3 regions of the Streptomyces sp. NPDC006798 genome follow, and region 2 is predicted to be linked to each of the others. Evidence: riboswitches for the same ligand, from Rfam matches in the RefSeq annotation. Region 2 holds a riboswitch; each other region holds the start of a gene.
The links. Region 2 has a riboswitch for cobalamin ahead of ABZ714_RS18780 (cobalamin biosynthesis protein). Riboswitches for the same ligand answer to the same signal wherever they lie in the genome.
Positions count from the first base shown of each region.

Region 1: another riboswitch for cobalamin. It lies ahead of metE (5-methyltetrahydropteroyltriglutamate--homocysteine S-methyltransferase); the one in region 2 lies ahead of ABZ714_RS18780 (cobalamin biosynthesis protein).
Region 3: another riboswitch for cobalamin. It lies ahead of ABZ714_RS06845 (ABC transporter substrate-binding protein); the one in region 2 lies ahead of ABZ714_RS18780 (cobalamin biosynthesis protein).

Region 1 is NZ_JBEYIS010000003.1:116,449-120,854, reverse strand. Features, by position in the region: gene ABZ714_RS02870 (nitrilase-related carbon-nitrogen hydrolase) at 1-918, shown strand, start outside; gene ABZ714_RS02865 (carbon-nitrogen hydrolase family protein) at 915-1,874, shown strand; cobalamin riboswitch at 2,013-2,165, shown strand; gene metE (5-methyltetrahydropteroyltriglutamate--homocysteine S-methyltransferase) at 2,348-4,406, shown strand, end outside.
Region 2 is NZ_JBEYIS010000025.1:44,947-49,352, forward strand. Features, by position in the region: gene ABZ714_RS18775 (cobyric acid synthase) at 1-1,219, opposite strand, end outside; gene ABZ714_RS18780 (cobalamin biosynthesis protein) at 1,396-2,406, opposite strand; cobalamin riboswitch at 2,615-2,757, opposite strand; gene ABZ714_RS18785 (hypothetical protein) at 3,002-3,223, opposite strand; gene ABZ714_RS18790 (inorganic phosphate transporter) at 3,236-4,406, opposite strand, start outside.
Region 3 is NZ_JBEYIS010000007.1:125,920-130,325, forward strand. Features, by position in the region: gene ABZ714_RS06835 (amino acid permease) at 1-616, shown strand, start outside; gene ABZ714_RS06840 (M67 family metallopeptidase) at 846-1,268, shown strand; cobalamin riboswitch at 1,274-1,422, shown strand; gene ABZ714_RS06845 (ABC transporter substrate-binding protein) at 1,473-2,492, shown strand; gene ABZ714_RS06850 (iron ABC transporter permease) at 2,489-3,736, shown strand; gene ABZ714_RS06855 (ABC transporter ATP-binding protein) at 3,820-4,406, shown strand, end outside.

The DNA.
Region 1 (4,406 bases), on a different contig from region 2:
GCCACCGCGAACTCCGGGAGCACGGCCGGAGAGACCGGGACCGGGACCAGCGGCCCCGGGGCGGCGTCCGGCGCGGCCGGGGACACGGTCACGGTCGCCGTCTGCCAGATCGCGCCGCAGGTCGGCGACCCCGAGGGGAACCGGCGGCGGATCCGTACCGCGATCGAAGCGGCGGCGGAGCGCGGCGCGCGTGTCGTGGTCCTGCCCGAGCTGGCGAATACCGGCTATGTCTTCACCGGCCCGGACGAACTGCGGTCCGTCGCGGAGCCGGCGGACGGCACCACGATCCGGGAGTGGGAGGCCCTGGCCGCCCGGCACGACCTGGTCGTCGTCGGCGGCTTCGCGGAGCGCGGCGAGCACGGAGCGGTCCACAACTCCGCCGCCCTCGTCGACCGGACCGGGCTGCGCGCCACGTACCGCAAGGCGCATCTGTGGAACGGCGAGAAGACCTGGGGCTTCACCCCCGGGGACGGGCCGCCGCCGGTCGTCGACACGCCGTACGGCCGGATCGGGTTCATGGTCTGCTACGACCTGGAGTTCCCCGAGTGGGTCCGGCTGGCGGCGCTCGACGGAGCCGAACTGCTCTGCGGCCCGGTCAACTGGCCGCTGTACCCGAGGCCGGACGGCGAGCGGCCGGGTGAGATCGTCCGCGTCCAGGCCGACGCCGCGGTCAACCGGATGTTCGTCGCCGTAGCCGACCGGACCGGCACCGAACGAGGCCAGGACTGGCTGGGCGGCAGTGCGATCGTCGACGCCGACGGCTACCCCGTGACCCCGCTGCGCCTGGGCGAGGAGGCGGTCCTCACAGCGGCCCTCCCCCTCGCCGACGCCAGGGACAAGGCCATCAGCGAACTGAACGACGTCCACGCGGACCGGCGCCCGGCGCTGTACGGACGTACCCGGGAGGAGCCGTCATGACCACCACCGTCGCCGTCGTCCAGCAGCCGCCCGCCCTGCTCGATCTGGAAGAGTCGCTGCGGCGCGCCGCGGCCTACGTCGCCGAGGGCGCGCGGGCGGGCGCCGATCTCGTGGTCTTCCCCGAGACCTGGCTGACCTGCTACCCGGCCTGGGTGTTCGGCCTCGCGGGGTGGCGGGACGCCGAGGCCCGACGCTGGTACGCCCGGCTGCTGGAGCAGAGCCCGGTTCTCGACCCCGGGGGCGACGACGCCCTCGCCCCGGTCCGGGCCGCGGCCCGGGAGCACGGGGTGACGGTGGTCCTCGGCCTCAACGAGCGGGCCGCGCCCGCCTCCGGCTCCCTCTACAACTCCCTGCTGACGATCGGCCCGGACGGCGGCACCCTCAATGTGCACCGCAAGCTGACGCCCACCCACACCGAGCGGATCGTCTGGGCGCCCGGGGACGGGGCGGGGCTGCGGGTCGTCGACACCCCGGCGGGCCGGGTGGGGTCGCTGGTCTGCTGGGAGCACTTCCATCCGCTGGCCCGGCACTCCCTGCACGCACAGCACGAGGAGATCCATGTCGCGGCCTGGCCCGACATGCCGGAGAGCCATGTGATCGCGGCCCGCTCGTACGCGCTGGAGGGCCGCTGCTTCGTGGTCTCGGCCGGACTCGTGCTCTCCACCGACGACGTCCCCGCCGATCTGCTCCCCGCCTACCGGGCCGGGGTCGGCCCGGACGCGCCCGAGGACGGTCTGCTCTTCACCGGGGGTTCGAGCGTCGCGGGCCCGGACGGCTCCTGGGTGATGGCACCGGTCTACGGCGAGGCGCGGCTGCTCACGGCGACCCTGGACACCGCCGGGCGGTACGGGGAGACCCTGGACCTCGATGTCGCGGGCCACTACGGCCGCCCCGACGTCTTCTCCCTCTCCGTCGACCGGACCCGGCGCGACAGCGGGGTCGACTTCACGGACTGAGGGCGCCCGGGCCCCGGGTCGTAGGGATCACGAGGAGGGGTGAGGTCCGGCAGCCGGACCTCACCTGACAGTGCGCCCGGCGGCACCGTAAGCTGACCGGCGCAGCTGGTTCGCCCCGTCAGCCGGACGGGAGCGTCGTAAGAGGGAACCCGGTGGGAATCCGGGACTGCCCCGCAGCGGTGAGCGGGAACGACCGCCGTCATACGCACTGGGCCCGGCCGGGTCTGGGAAGCGACGGCCAGTAGGTGTCCGCCGGAGGTCCGGTGGATGTGCCCGCGAGTCCGAAGACCTGCCCGTTGCCCGCACGCGGACGATTCCGCGCGCGGACATCCCGGTGACCTCGTGGGCGGGTCGGCGTACGGACCAGCGGTGATCCGCGCCTCACGGCGCGTCGGCAGCGCCGGTACGTCACTCCTTCGCACCCTCGTCCCGTCGCCGGGATCTCAGGGATTCATCTCGTGAAGGAGATCTCCGTGACATCGAAGTCCGCAGCCGCGGCGGCCCGGGCCACCGTGTACGGCTACCCCCGGCAGGGGCGGAACCGGGAGCTGAAGAAGGCGGTCGAGGGCTACTGGAAGGGCCGGACCACCGCCGACGCCCTCCGTGCCACCGCCGCCGAACTGCGCGCCGCCAACTGGCGCGAACTCGCCGAAGCCGGTATCGACGAGGTCCCCACCGGTGACTTCTCGTACTACGACCACGTTCTCGACACCACCGTGATGGTGGGCGCGATCCCGGCCCGGCACCGTACCGCCTTCGCGGACGACCCGCTCGACGGCTACTTCGCCATGGCCCGCGGCACCCAGGACGTGGCGCCGCTGGAGATGACCAAGTGGTTCGACACCAACTACCACTATCTGGTGCCGGAGCTGGGACCCGACACGGTGTTCGCCGCCGACTCCGGCCGGCAGGTCGCGGAGCTGACCGAGGCACTGGCCCTCGGTCTGACGGCCCGCCCGGTGCTGGTCGGCCCGGTGACCTATCTGCTGCTCGCCAAGCCCGCGCCGGGGGTGGCCGGGAACTTCGATCCGCTGACCCTGCTGGACCGGCTGCTCCCCGTCTACGCGGAGGTCCTGGCCGACCTCAGGGCGGCGGGCGCCGACTGGGTGCAGCTGGACGAGCCCGCCCTCGTCCAGGACCGCACCCCGGCCGAACTCAACGCCGTCGCCCGCGCCTACCGCGACCTCGGCGCCCTGACGGACCGTCCGAAACTGCTGGTCGCCTCCTACTTCGACCGGCTCGGCCGGGCCCTGCCCGTACTCGCGGCGTCGCCGGTCGAAGGGCTCGCCCTCGACTTCACCGAGCACGCGGGCGCCCAGTTGGGCGAGCTGGCCGCCGTCGGCGGACTGCCCGGGAAGCGCCTGGTCGCCGGTGTGGTCAACGGCCGCAATATCTGGATCAACGATCTGGCGAAGTCGCTGGCCACCCTGGGCACCCTGCTCGGCCTGGCCGACCGGGTCGACGTCGCCGCCTCCTCGTCCCTGCTGCACGTCCCGCTGGACGCGGCCCTCGAACGCGATATCGACCCGCAGGTCCTGCGCTGGCTCGCGTTCGCCCGGCAGAAGACGGCCGAGATCGTCACCCTCGCCAAGGGCCTGAGCCGGGGCACCGACACCATCGCGGGCGAGCTGGCGGCGAACCGGGCCGCGCTGGCCTCCCGCGCGAACTCCCCCATCACCCGCGACCCGGCCGTCCGCGCCCGTACCGCGGCGGTGACCGAGGCGGACACCCGCCGCTCCCGGCCCTACGGCGAACGGACCGTCGCCCAGCGCACCCGGCTCGGCCTGCCGCCACTGCCGACCACCACCATCGGCTCCTTCCCGCAGACGGACGAACTGCGGACGGCCCGTGCCGATCTGCGCGCCGGACGGCTCGACACCGCGGCCTACGAGGTACGGATCAAGGCCGAGATCGCCGAGGTCGTCGCCTTCCAGGAGAAGACCGGTATCGACGTACTGGTCCACGGCGAACCCGAACGCAACGACATGGTCCAGTACTTCGCCGAACAGCTCACCGGCTATCTCGCCACCCGGCACGGCTGGGTCCAGTCCTACGGCACCCGCTACGTCCGCCCGCCGGTCCTCGCCGGGGACATCTCCCGCCCGGCACCGATGACCGTCCGCTGGACCTCCTACGCGCAGTCCCTCACCGACCGCCCCGTCAAGGGCATGCTCACCGGCCCCGTCACCATGCTGGCCTGGTCCTTCGTCCGCGACGACCAGCCCCTCGCGGACACCGCCCGCCAGGTCGCCCTCGCCCTGCGCGACGAGGTGGACGACCTGGAGGCGGCCGGAACCGCCGTCATCCAGGTCGACGAACCCGCCCTCCGCGAAACCCTCCCCCTGCGCTCCGCCGACCACGCCGACTACCTGGCCTGGGCGACGCAGGCGTTCCGCCTGTCGACGTCCGGCGCAGCGCCGGGCACCCAGATCCACACCCATATGTGCTACGCCGAGTTCGGCGACATCGTCCAGGCCATCGACGACCTCGACGCCGACGTGATCAGCCTGGAGGCCGCCCGCTCCCATATGC
Region 2 (4,406 bases):
CGTGATGGATCTCGTACCCCTCGACGGGCTCCCCGAGCGCCGAACCCGAGGGCCGGGCCAGCGTCTTGGCGGCCGCGAACCGCACCCGGACCGGGAGCAGCCCCAGCCCCTCCACCGTCCCGGCCCGGGACTCGACCTCGTCCTCGATCAGCTCGCCGAGGAGCTGGAAACCACCGCAGATCCCCAGCACCGGACGCCCCTCGGCGGCCCGGCGCGACAACGCGTCCGCCAGCCCCCGGCGGCGCAGCCAGTCCAGCGCCCTGACCGTGCCCCGGGTGCCCGGCACGACCACCAGATCGGCGTCCACCAGCTCCTCGGGCCGGTCCACGAACCGGACCACCACACCGGGCTCGGCGGCCAGCGCGTCGACATCCGTGAAGTTCGACATCAGGGGCACCGCGCAGACCGCGACCCGGAGGATCTCCTCGCCCACCGGCGGCGCCACCAGCGACTCCCGGACCGCGCCCCGCAGCGACACCCGCAGCCCGTCCTCCTCGTCGATACCGAGCCCGTGGGCGTACGGCAGCACCCCGTAGAACGGGCGGCCCGTCACCGACGTCAGCATGTCGAGCCCCGGCCGCAGCAGCCCCGCGTCCCCCCGGAACTTATTGATCAGATACCCCGCCACCAGCCGCTGGTCCACCGCGTCCAGCAGGGCCGTCGTACCGAAGAAGGAGGCGAAGACCCCACCGCGGTCGATGTCCCCGACCACCAGCACCGGCAGCTCGGCCGCCCGGGCCACGCCCATGTTGACCAGATCCGTACGGCGCAGATTGATCTCGGCCGGACTGCCCGCCCCCTCGCAGATCACGGCGTCATACGTGCCCCGCAGCTCCTCCAGGCACTCCAGCACCGTGGTCAGCAGCTCGGAGCGCCGCCCGCCGGAGCCGAAATAGCCCCGGGCGCTCATCTCTCCGACGGCTCTGCCCAGCAGGACCACCTGGCTCGTCCGGTCGCCCCCCGGCTTCAGCAGCACCGGATTCATCAGGGCCGTGGGCTCGATCCGGGCCGCCCGCGCCTGCATCGCCTGCGCCCGGCCGATCTCGGCACCGTCCCGGGTCACGAACGAGTTCAGCGACATGTTCTGCCCCTTGAACGGGGCGACCTTCACCCCGCGGCCCGCCAGCCAGCGGCAGATTCCCGCCGTGACCACGCTCTTGCCCGCGTCCGACGTCGTCCCGGCGACCAGCAGCCCGCCGCCGCGCTTCCGCCCGGCCATCGCCGCCACCCCCTTCCGTCCTGCCCGATGCCTCCGAGGAGGCCCTGCCGATAAGTCGTGCCGTCGTCCCGGGAACCGCGGCCATCCCTCCGCCGCGCGTCCCGGATCTCATGCTGGACCCCGACCGGAAATCTCGTCGGGCCCTGTGGACCGATGTCCGGTCGGAGGAAAATCCGTCACCCGCCCCGGGCAACCATCGCCGGCGCCCGACCGGCCCCCGTCCCCGTCCCGGCCGCCGTGAGCCGTCGCCCCGCCGCCCGCCCGGCGATCAGCCGCCCCGCGACACATACCCCCAGCGCCAGCGCGCTCACCCGCCGCGAGAGCCGTACCGCCCGCTCGATGTCCCCGACGGCGACCCGCCGGGCCCCGCCGTTCAGCACGGCCCGGTGCTCGACCCGGCCGCCGTACGCCAGCGTGCCGCCGAGCCGGACACCCAGCGCGCCCGCGAACGACGCCTCGACCGGGCCCGCGTTGGGGCTGGGATGCCGGTGCGCGTCCGCCCGCCAGGCCCGTACGGCACCCCGGGCGTCCCCGCCCGCGACCACGGCGAGCGCCGCCGTCAGCCGCGCCCCCGGGGCGCCCACCAGATCGTCCAGCCGGGCCGACGCCCAGCCGAACCGGCGGTAACGGGGCGAACGGTGCCCCACCATCGCGTCCAGTGTGTTGACCGCGCGGAATCCGACCAGCCCCGGCACCCCCGCCACCGCGCCCCACACCAGGGCGCCGACCACGGCGTCCGAGGTGTTCTCGGCGACGGACTCGACCACGGCCCGGGCGATCTCCGGCCCGTCCAGGGCCTGGGGATCACGTCCGCAGAGATGGGGCAGTCGCGCCCGGGCGGCGTCGAGGTCCCCGGCGGTCAGCGCCGCGCCCACCGCCCCGGCCTCCCGCGCCAGGGACGTACCTCCGACGACGGCCCAGGTGGCGGCGGCGGTCAGGGCCACGGCGGCGGCGGGCTGCCGGCGCGCGGCACGGGCCGCCACGGCCGCGACGGCGGCGGCGCCGCCCGCGCATCCTGCGGTATACAGCGCGCCCCAGCCCCGGTGGTCACGCCACAGCAGCCGCTCGGCCGCGCCCGCGGCCCGCCCGAAGGCGGCGACGGGATGGCCCCGGCGGGGGTCGCCCAGCAGCAGATCGCCGAGGAGACCGGCGGTGGCGCCGATGGCGAAGACCCGGTCCGCCCGCATCGCTCAGTGCCCGGGGGAGAGGTGGGTGAGGGAGCCGGGAAGGGCGTCAGCGGCGCGGCACGTGCCGTAGGCGTTCATCGGATCCCCGGAAGAGCCGGAAGAGCCGGAGGGCCCCGAAGGGCCGGGGGACCCGGGTGCGGCCCCGTGAGCGGGGGCCGTGACGATGCCGCGCATGGCGAATTGTCCTCACTCAGGGTGTCCGCGCCCTGGTTCGACGTGAAACGGCGGCGAGAGTTCCTGGCTCCCGGGGATGTGCTCCCCGGTGACAGTGGCGGGACCGCGCCGGATTCGCACCGGCTTCCTCTGCTGCCTCCGTAGTGGCCCCGGCAGTCCACCACGGGGTGAGAAGGGCCGTCAACTCGCCCCTGACCTGCGACGGAGCAGTGTGCGCAGGGCCACATCCAGCAGCCGGGACCGGGAAGGCGACCAGGAAGACGGCGGGGAAAGCGGAGAGCCGGGTCCGACCCGTCGGGGGTCGGACCCGGCTCTCCGCGGCCGTGGGGACGGCCGGGGCCCGAGCTGATCCGGCGGATCAGGGGGCCGGGACGCTGAAGACGATCAGCCGGATCGGCGGGTCGGGAGAGACCCGCGGGGATCAGGTGACGATCAGATAGATCCCGTACCCCACCGCCACCGTGCAGAGCACGAAGCAGGCGTAGGCGCCGGTACGGGCGAGGGGCGCGGAGCCGCCGTTGGCCGCGGCGGCCTCCTGCTTGGTCAGGCCGATGACTCCCAGGGCAAACAGGCCCACGAGGAGGACGGTGCCGACGAGGCTGACACCGAAGACGGAGCCGAGGGCTTCCCAGTCGATTTTCATGGTGATACGTCCTTACACCGCGGCCGGGCTGGCCGGACCGGTCTCGGGGGCCGACGGCGCGGAAGCAGGGGTGGTGGAGGGGATGGTGGTCTTCAGCTCGCCGTCCTCGACCACCCCGGCGGGCGGCGGGGTGACGGCGGCCATGGCGGTGGTGACGACACCGGGGGAGTCCTGGCCGTCGCCGGAGGAGCCGGTGCCACCGGTGCCGGTGGTGTCGTCGTCGACGTCGTTCACATTGGTGTGGTCGACCACCTGGCGGCGCGAGACGACCCAGATCGCGGCGGAGGAGGCGACGAGGAAGACCGCCACCGCGGCGACGCCCCAGTCACCCTGCTTGGTGACGAACTCGGAGGCCGCGGCGACCAGGCCGGCGGCCGGAAGGGTCAGACCCCAGGCGACGAACATCCGGGTGGCGGTGGACCAGCGGACCACGCCGCCCTTGCGACCCAGACCGGCGCCCATCACGGCACCGGAGCAGGAGTGCGTGGTGGAGAGGGAGAAGCCGAGGTTAGAGGAGGCCAGGATGACCGTCGCGGCACTGGTCTGGGCGGCGAAGCCCTGCTGCGGCTGGAGGTCGGTCAGACCCTTGCCCATGGTGCGGATGATGCGCCAGCCGCCGAGGTACGTACCGAGGGCGATGGCCACACCCGCGGAGACGATGACCCACATCGGAGGGTTGGAGCCGGGGGCGAGGATGTCGCCGGCGACCAGGGCCAGGGTGATGACACCCATGGTCTTCTGGGCGTCGTTGGTGCCGTGCGCCAGGGAGACCAGACCCGCGGAGGCGATCTGACCCGCCTTGTACCCCTTGTCGGTGGCCTTGAGGTCGGTGTTGCGGCCGATCCGGTACGTCAGCCGGGTGCCGATGTAACCGGCGAGGCCGGCGACCAGCGGAGCGGCGATGGCCGGGATCAGGACCTTGGTGATCACCGTGCCGCCGTTGACCGAGCTGAAGCCGACGGAGGCGACGGTCGCGCCGATCAGACCGCCCATCAGGGCGTGCGACGAACTGGACGGCAGTCCGACCAGCCAGGTCAGCAGATTCCAAAGGATGGCGCCGACGAGCGCCGCGAAGATGACTTCTGGGGTGATGCCTGCCTCGTCGACGATGCCACTGGAGATCGTCTTGGCGACCTCCACCGACAGGAAAGCGCCGACGAGATTGAGCACGGCGGACATGGCC
Region 3 (4,406 bases), on a different contig from region 2:
CTCGGTGGTCTCCTGGACCAACTTCAAGCCGGGCGTCTCGCCGTTCGTGGCCGCGTTCGACCAGATGGGCCTCCAGATCGGTGCGGGCATCGTCAACTTCGTGGTGCTCACCGCGGCCCTGTCGTCCTGCAACTCCGGGATGTACTCCACCGGCCGGATGCTCCGCGACCTGGCGCTCAACAGCCAGGGGCCCAAGGTCTTCACCCGGCTGACCAAGCACGGCACCCCGCTGATCGGCACCACCTTCTCCGCCGGGCTGATGCTGATCGGCGTCTGGATCAACTACCAGTGGCCCGGCGACGCCTTCCACAAGATCGTCTCCTTCGCCACCATCTCCGGTATGTGGGCCTGGATCATGATCCTGGTCAGCCATATCCGCTACCGGGCCAAGGTCGCCCGCGGCGAGGTCGCCGAGTCCTCCTTCAAGGCCCCCGGCGCCCCGTGGACCAGCTGGTTCGCCCTGGCCTTCATCGGGCTGGTGATCGTGCTGATGGGGATCGACAAGGACGCCCGGATCTCGTTGTACGTGGCCCCGGTCTGGGCCCTGGTCCTGCTGGTCTCGTATCTCGTCCTGCGGTCCAAGAACCCGGAGGGCGCGGCCTTCGCCAAGCGCTGACCGCGAGCGCCGGTCATCCGAGCCGACCGCGCCGCTCCACCGGCCGCCCGACCGCACCGGTCACCGGCCGCCCGGCCCTCCGAGGGCAGGGCCCCCGAACGGCAGCGGGCGGGGAACTGCCTGCCTCCCCGCCCGGCTGTCCGAATCGCGAGACGGGCCGGTCCGTACCCCGGCACGGTACGGACCGGCCCTTCCGCCGTCCGGACGACCCCCGCTTATCCTGATCCGCATGCTGACCCTGACCCAGGACCTCTACGACCGGATCGTCGCGCATGCCAGGGCCGACCACCCCGACGAGGCGTGCGGCGTGGTCGCGGGCCCCGAGGGCAGCGACCGGCCGGAACGATTCATCCCGATGCTCAACGCGGCCCGCTCGCCCACGTTCTACGAGTTCGACTCCGGTGATCTGCTGAAGCTCTACCGCGAGATGGACGACAACGACGAGGAGCCGGTGATCGTCTACCACTCGCACACCGCGACCGAGGCGTACCCCTCCCGGACCGACATCACCTACGCCAACGAGCCCGGCGCGCACTACGTCCTGGTCTCCACGGCGGACACCGACGCGGCCGGACCGTTCCAGTTCCGGTCCTTCCGGATCGTCGACGGAGAGATCACGGAAGAAGAGGTCCGGGTCGTCGGGGCATACTGACCCGGCAGCTTCAATTCCATACGGGGCGGTGGGACCCAGGAAGCCGGTGCGAATCCGGCGCGGTCCCGCCACTGTTTACCGGTCGTTGACACGTGCCCTCGGGTGCCTGGCCACGGCTGTCAGCCAGGAACTGACCCATCGCCCTCTTCCACCACCCAGGGGACGCGGAAATCCCCGGAGGAGGCCGCCAGCATGTCCCGAAACATGTCCCGACCCGCGTCGGGGCGCCGTCCCGCCCGTCGCCGTACCCTCATAGCCGGTACGGCCGCCGCACTGCTCCCGATCGTCCTGACCGCCTGCGGCGGTTCGGACTCCGGTTCCGGTTCCGGCTCGGACAAGCCGGGGGCCGCGGCCGCCGGATTCCCCTACACCGTCGACAACTGCGGTGTGAAGACCACCTACAAGGCGCCCCCGAAGCGGGCCGTCACCATGAACCAGCACGTCACCGAGATCATGCTGGAGCTGGGCCTGGAGAAGTCCCTGGTCGGTACCGCCTATCTGGACGACCAGGTACTGCCCCGCTACGCGGCGGCGTACAAGTCGGTGCCGGTACTGGCGAAGGAGTACCCCTCCAAGGAGAAGCTCCTCGCCGCCGACCCGGACTTCGTCTACGGCGGCTACGCCAGCGCCTTCGAGGCCAAGGACGGCCGGACCCGCGACGAGCTGAAGAAGTCCGGTATCGACTCCCGGCTCAACCTGGAGTACTGCACCGAGAAGCGGACCAGCCTCGACGACGTCTACCGGGAGATCGAGGAGATCGGCCGGACCTTCGGCGTCCGCGACCGGGCCGAGAAGTGGATCGCCGCCTCCCGGGCGACGGTCGCGAAGACCGAGGCGGGACTGAAGAAGAGCAGTTCCGAGCCGGTGCCCGTGTTCGTCTACGACAGCGGCGACAAGACCGCGTTCACCGTCGGCGGCAAGGGCATCGGCAATGAGCTGATCGCCCGCGCGGGCGGCCGGAACGTCTTCGCCGACATCCCCAAGAGCTTCGGCGACGCGACCTGGGAGCAGGTCGTGGCCCGTAAGCCCGAGGTGATCGTGATCTACGACTACGGCGCCACCAGCCTCGAACAGAAGAAGCGGCGGCTGCTGGAGGACCCGGCGCTGAAGGACGTCCCGGCGATCAGGAACAAGAAGTTCGCCGTACTGCCGCTCTCGGACGCGGTCGTGGGCGTCCGCGCCCCGGACGCGATCGCCAAGCTGGCCCCCCAGCTCACCCGATGACGACCCCGACGGACGGCCGGCGGGCGGTGCCGGGCCCCGGGCCCGGCACCGGTCCCGGGCCCGGCGGGGCCGTTGCGAAGGACGCCGGGAGGCCCGGGGGTACCGAGGAGGCCGGTGACGAGCCGGGGCGCCGGATGGCGTTCCGTACGGGCGCCGCGGCGGTCGCCGGAGCCCCCGCCGGGACCGCCGCCGCACGGACCGCGCCGGGCACCCCCGGCACGCCCTCCCGGCTGCGGTTCGGGGCCGTCACGGCCGGGCTGCTGGCGGCCCTGGCCGCCGCCGTCCTCGCGGCCCTCGGCCTCGGTTCCGTACGCATCCCGACCGGTGAGGTCGTCGCGGCGCTGCTGCCGGGCGCCGAGCCCGGCCCGTTCCGCACGATCGTGCTGGACGTCCGGCTGCCGCGGGTGCTGCTCGGCATCGTCGTCGGCGCCGGGCTCGGCGTCGTCGGCGCGGTCCTCCAGGCCCTGGTCCGCAACCGGCTCGCCGACCCCTTCCTGCTCGGGATCTCCTCCGGGGCGTCCACCGGGGCGGTCGTCGTCCTGGTCCTCGGCATCGGCGCGACCACCGCCGTCGCCCTGCCCGCCGGTGCCTTCCTCGGTGCCTTCGCGGCCCTCGTCCTGGTCTACGGACTGGCCCGGCACGGCGGCTCGATGACCGGGACCCGGCTGGTCCTCGCCGGGGTCACCATCAGCTATGTCTTTACGGCGCTGACCACCCTCGTCCTGGTCGCCTCGTCCCGCCCCGAGCACTTCCGCGAGGCGCTGTACTGGTCGCTCGGCGGGCTCGGCAGCGCCCGCTGGGACACGGTCTGGCTGCCCGCCGCCGTGGTCGGCCTGCTGCTGCCGCTGCTGCTGGCCCTGGCCCGCCCGCTGGACCTGCTGCTGGTGGGGGAGGAGGGCGCGACCGTACTCGGCCTGGACGTCGCCCGGTTCCGGGCCGCCGTCTTCGTCCTGGTCTCCCTGGTCACCTCGGTCCTCGTCGCGGCCAGCGGCGCGGTCGGCTTCATCGGTCTGATGGTCCCGCACGCGGCCCGGCTGCTGGTCGGCGCCGCGCACCGGGCCCTGCTGCCGGTGGCCGCGCTGATCGGCGCGGTCGCGCTGGTCGTCGCCGACCTCGGGGCCCGTACCGTAGCCGCGCCGCAGGACATCCCGGTCGGGGTGCTGACGGCGCTGATCGGCGGCCCGCTGTTCCTGTGGCTGATGCGCCGCCGCCCGGTCGACGGCGCGGAAGGAGGCCGGACGTGAACCCGCCCGAGGTCCTGACGGCGACCACGACCGAGAGCCCGGCCACGATCGAGAAGGGGGCGGAGCCGCGCGCCGCCGCCGAACTGCGGGTCCGCGGTCTCTCGTACACCACCCCCGAGGGCCGAACCCTCCTCGACGGCGCCGACCTCGACCTCCGCCCCGGCGAGACCACCGGCCTCGTCGGCCCCAACGGCAGCGGCAAGACGACCCTGCTGCGCTGTGTCTACGGCACCCTGCGCCCCGGCGCCGGAACCATCACCGTCGAGGGCGCCGACCTGCTCGCCATGGGCCCCAAGGACCGGGCCCGGCGGGTCGCGACCGTACCCCAGGAGAACCGGCCCGAGTTCGAACTCACCGTCCGCGAGATCGTGCTGATGGGCCGGGTCCCGCACAAGCGCTTCTGGGAGCCCGACAGCGCCGCCGACGGCCGGGCGGCGGACGAGGCCATGGACCGGCTCGGCATCACCGAACTGGCCGGGCGGTCCTTCCCGTCCCTCTCCGGCGGCGAGCGGCAGCGCGCCCTGGTCGCCCGCGCCCTGCTCCAGGACCCGGCGCTGCTCGTCCTCGACGAGCCGACGAACCATCTCGACATCCGGTACCAGCTGGAGATCCTGGGCCTGGTCCGGGAGTTGGGCACCACCAACCTGCTCGCCCTGCACGATCTCAATCT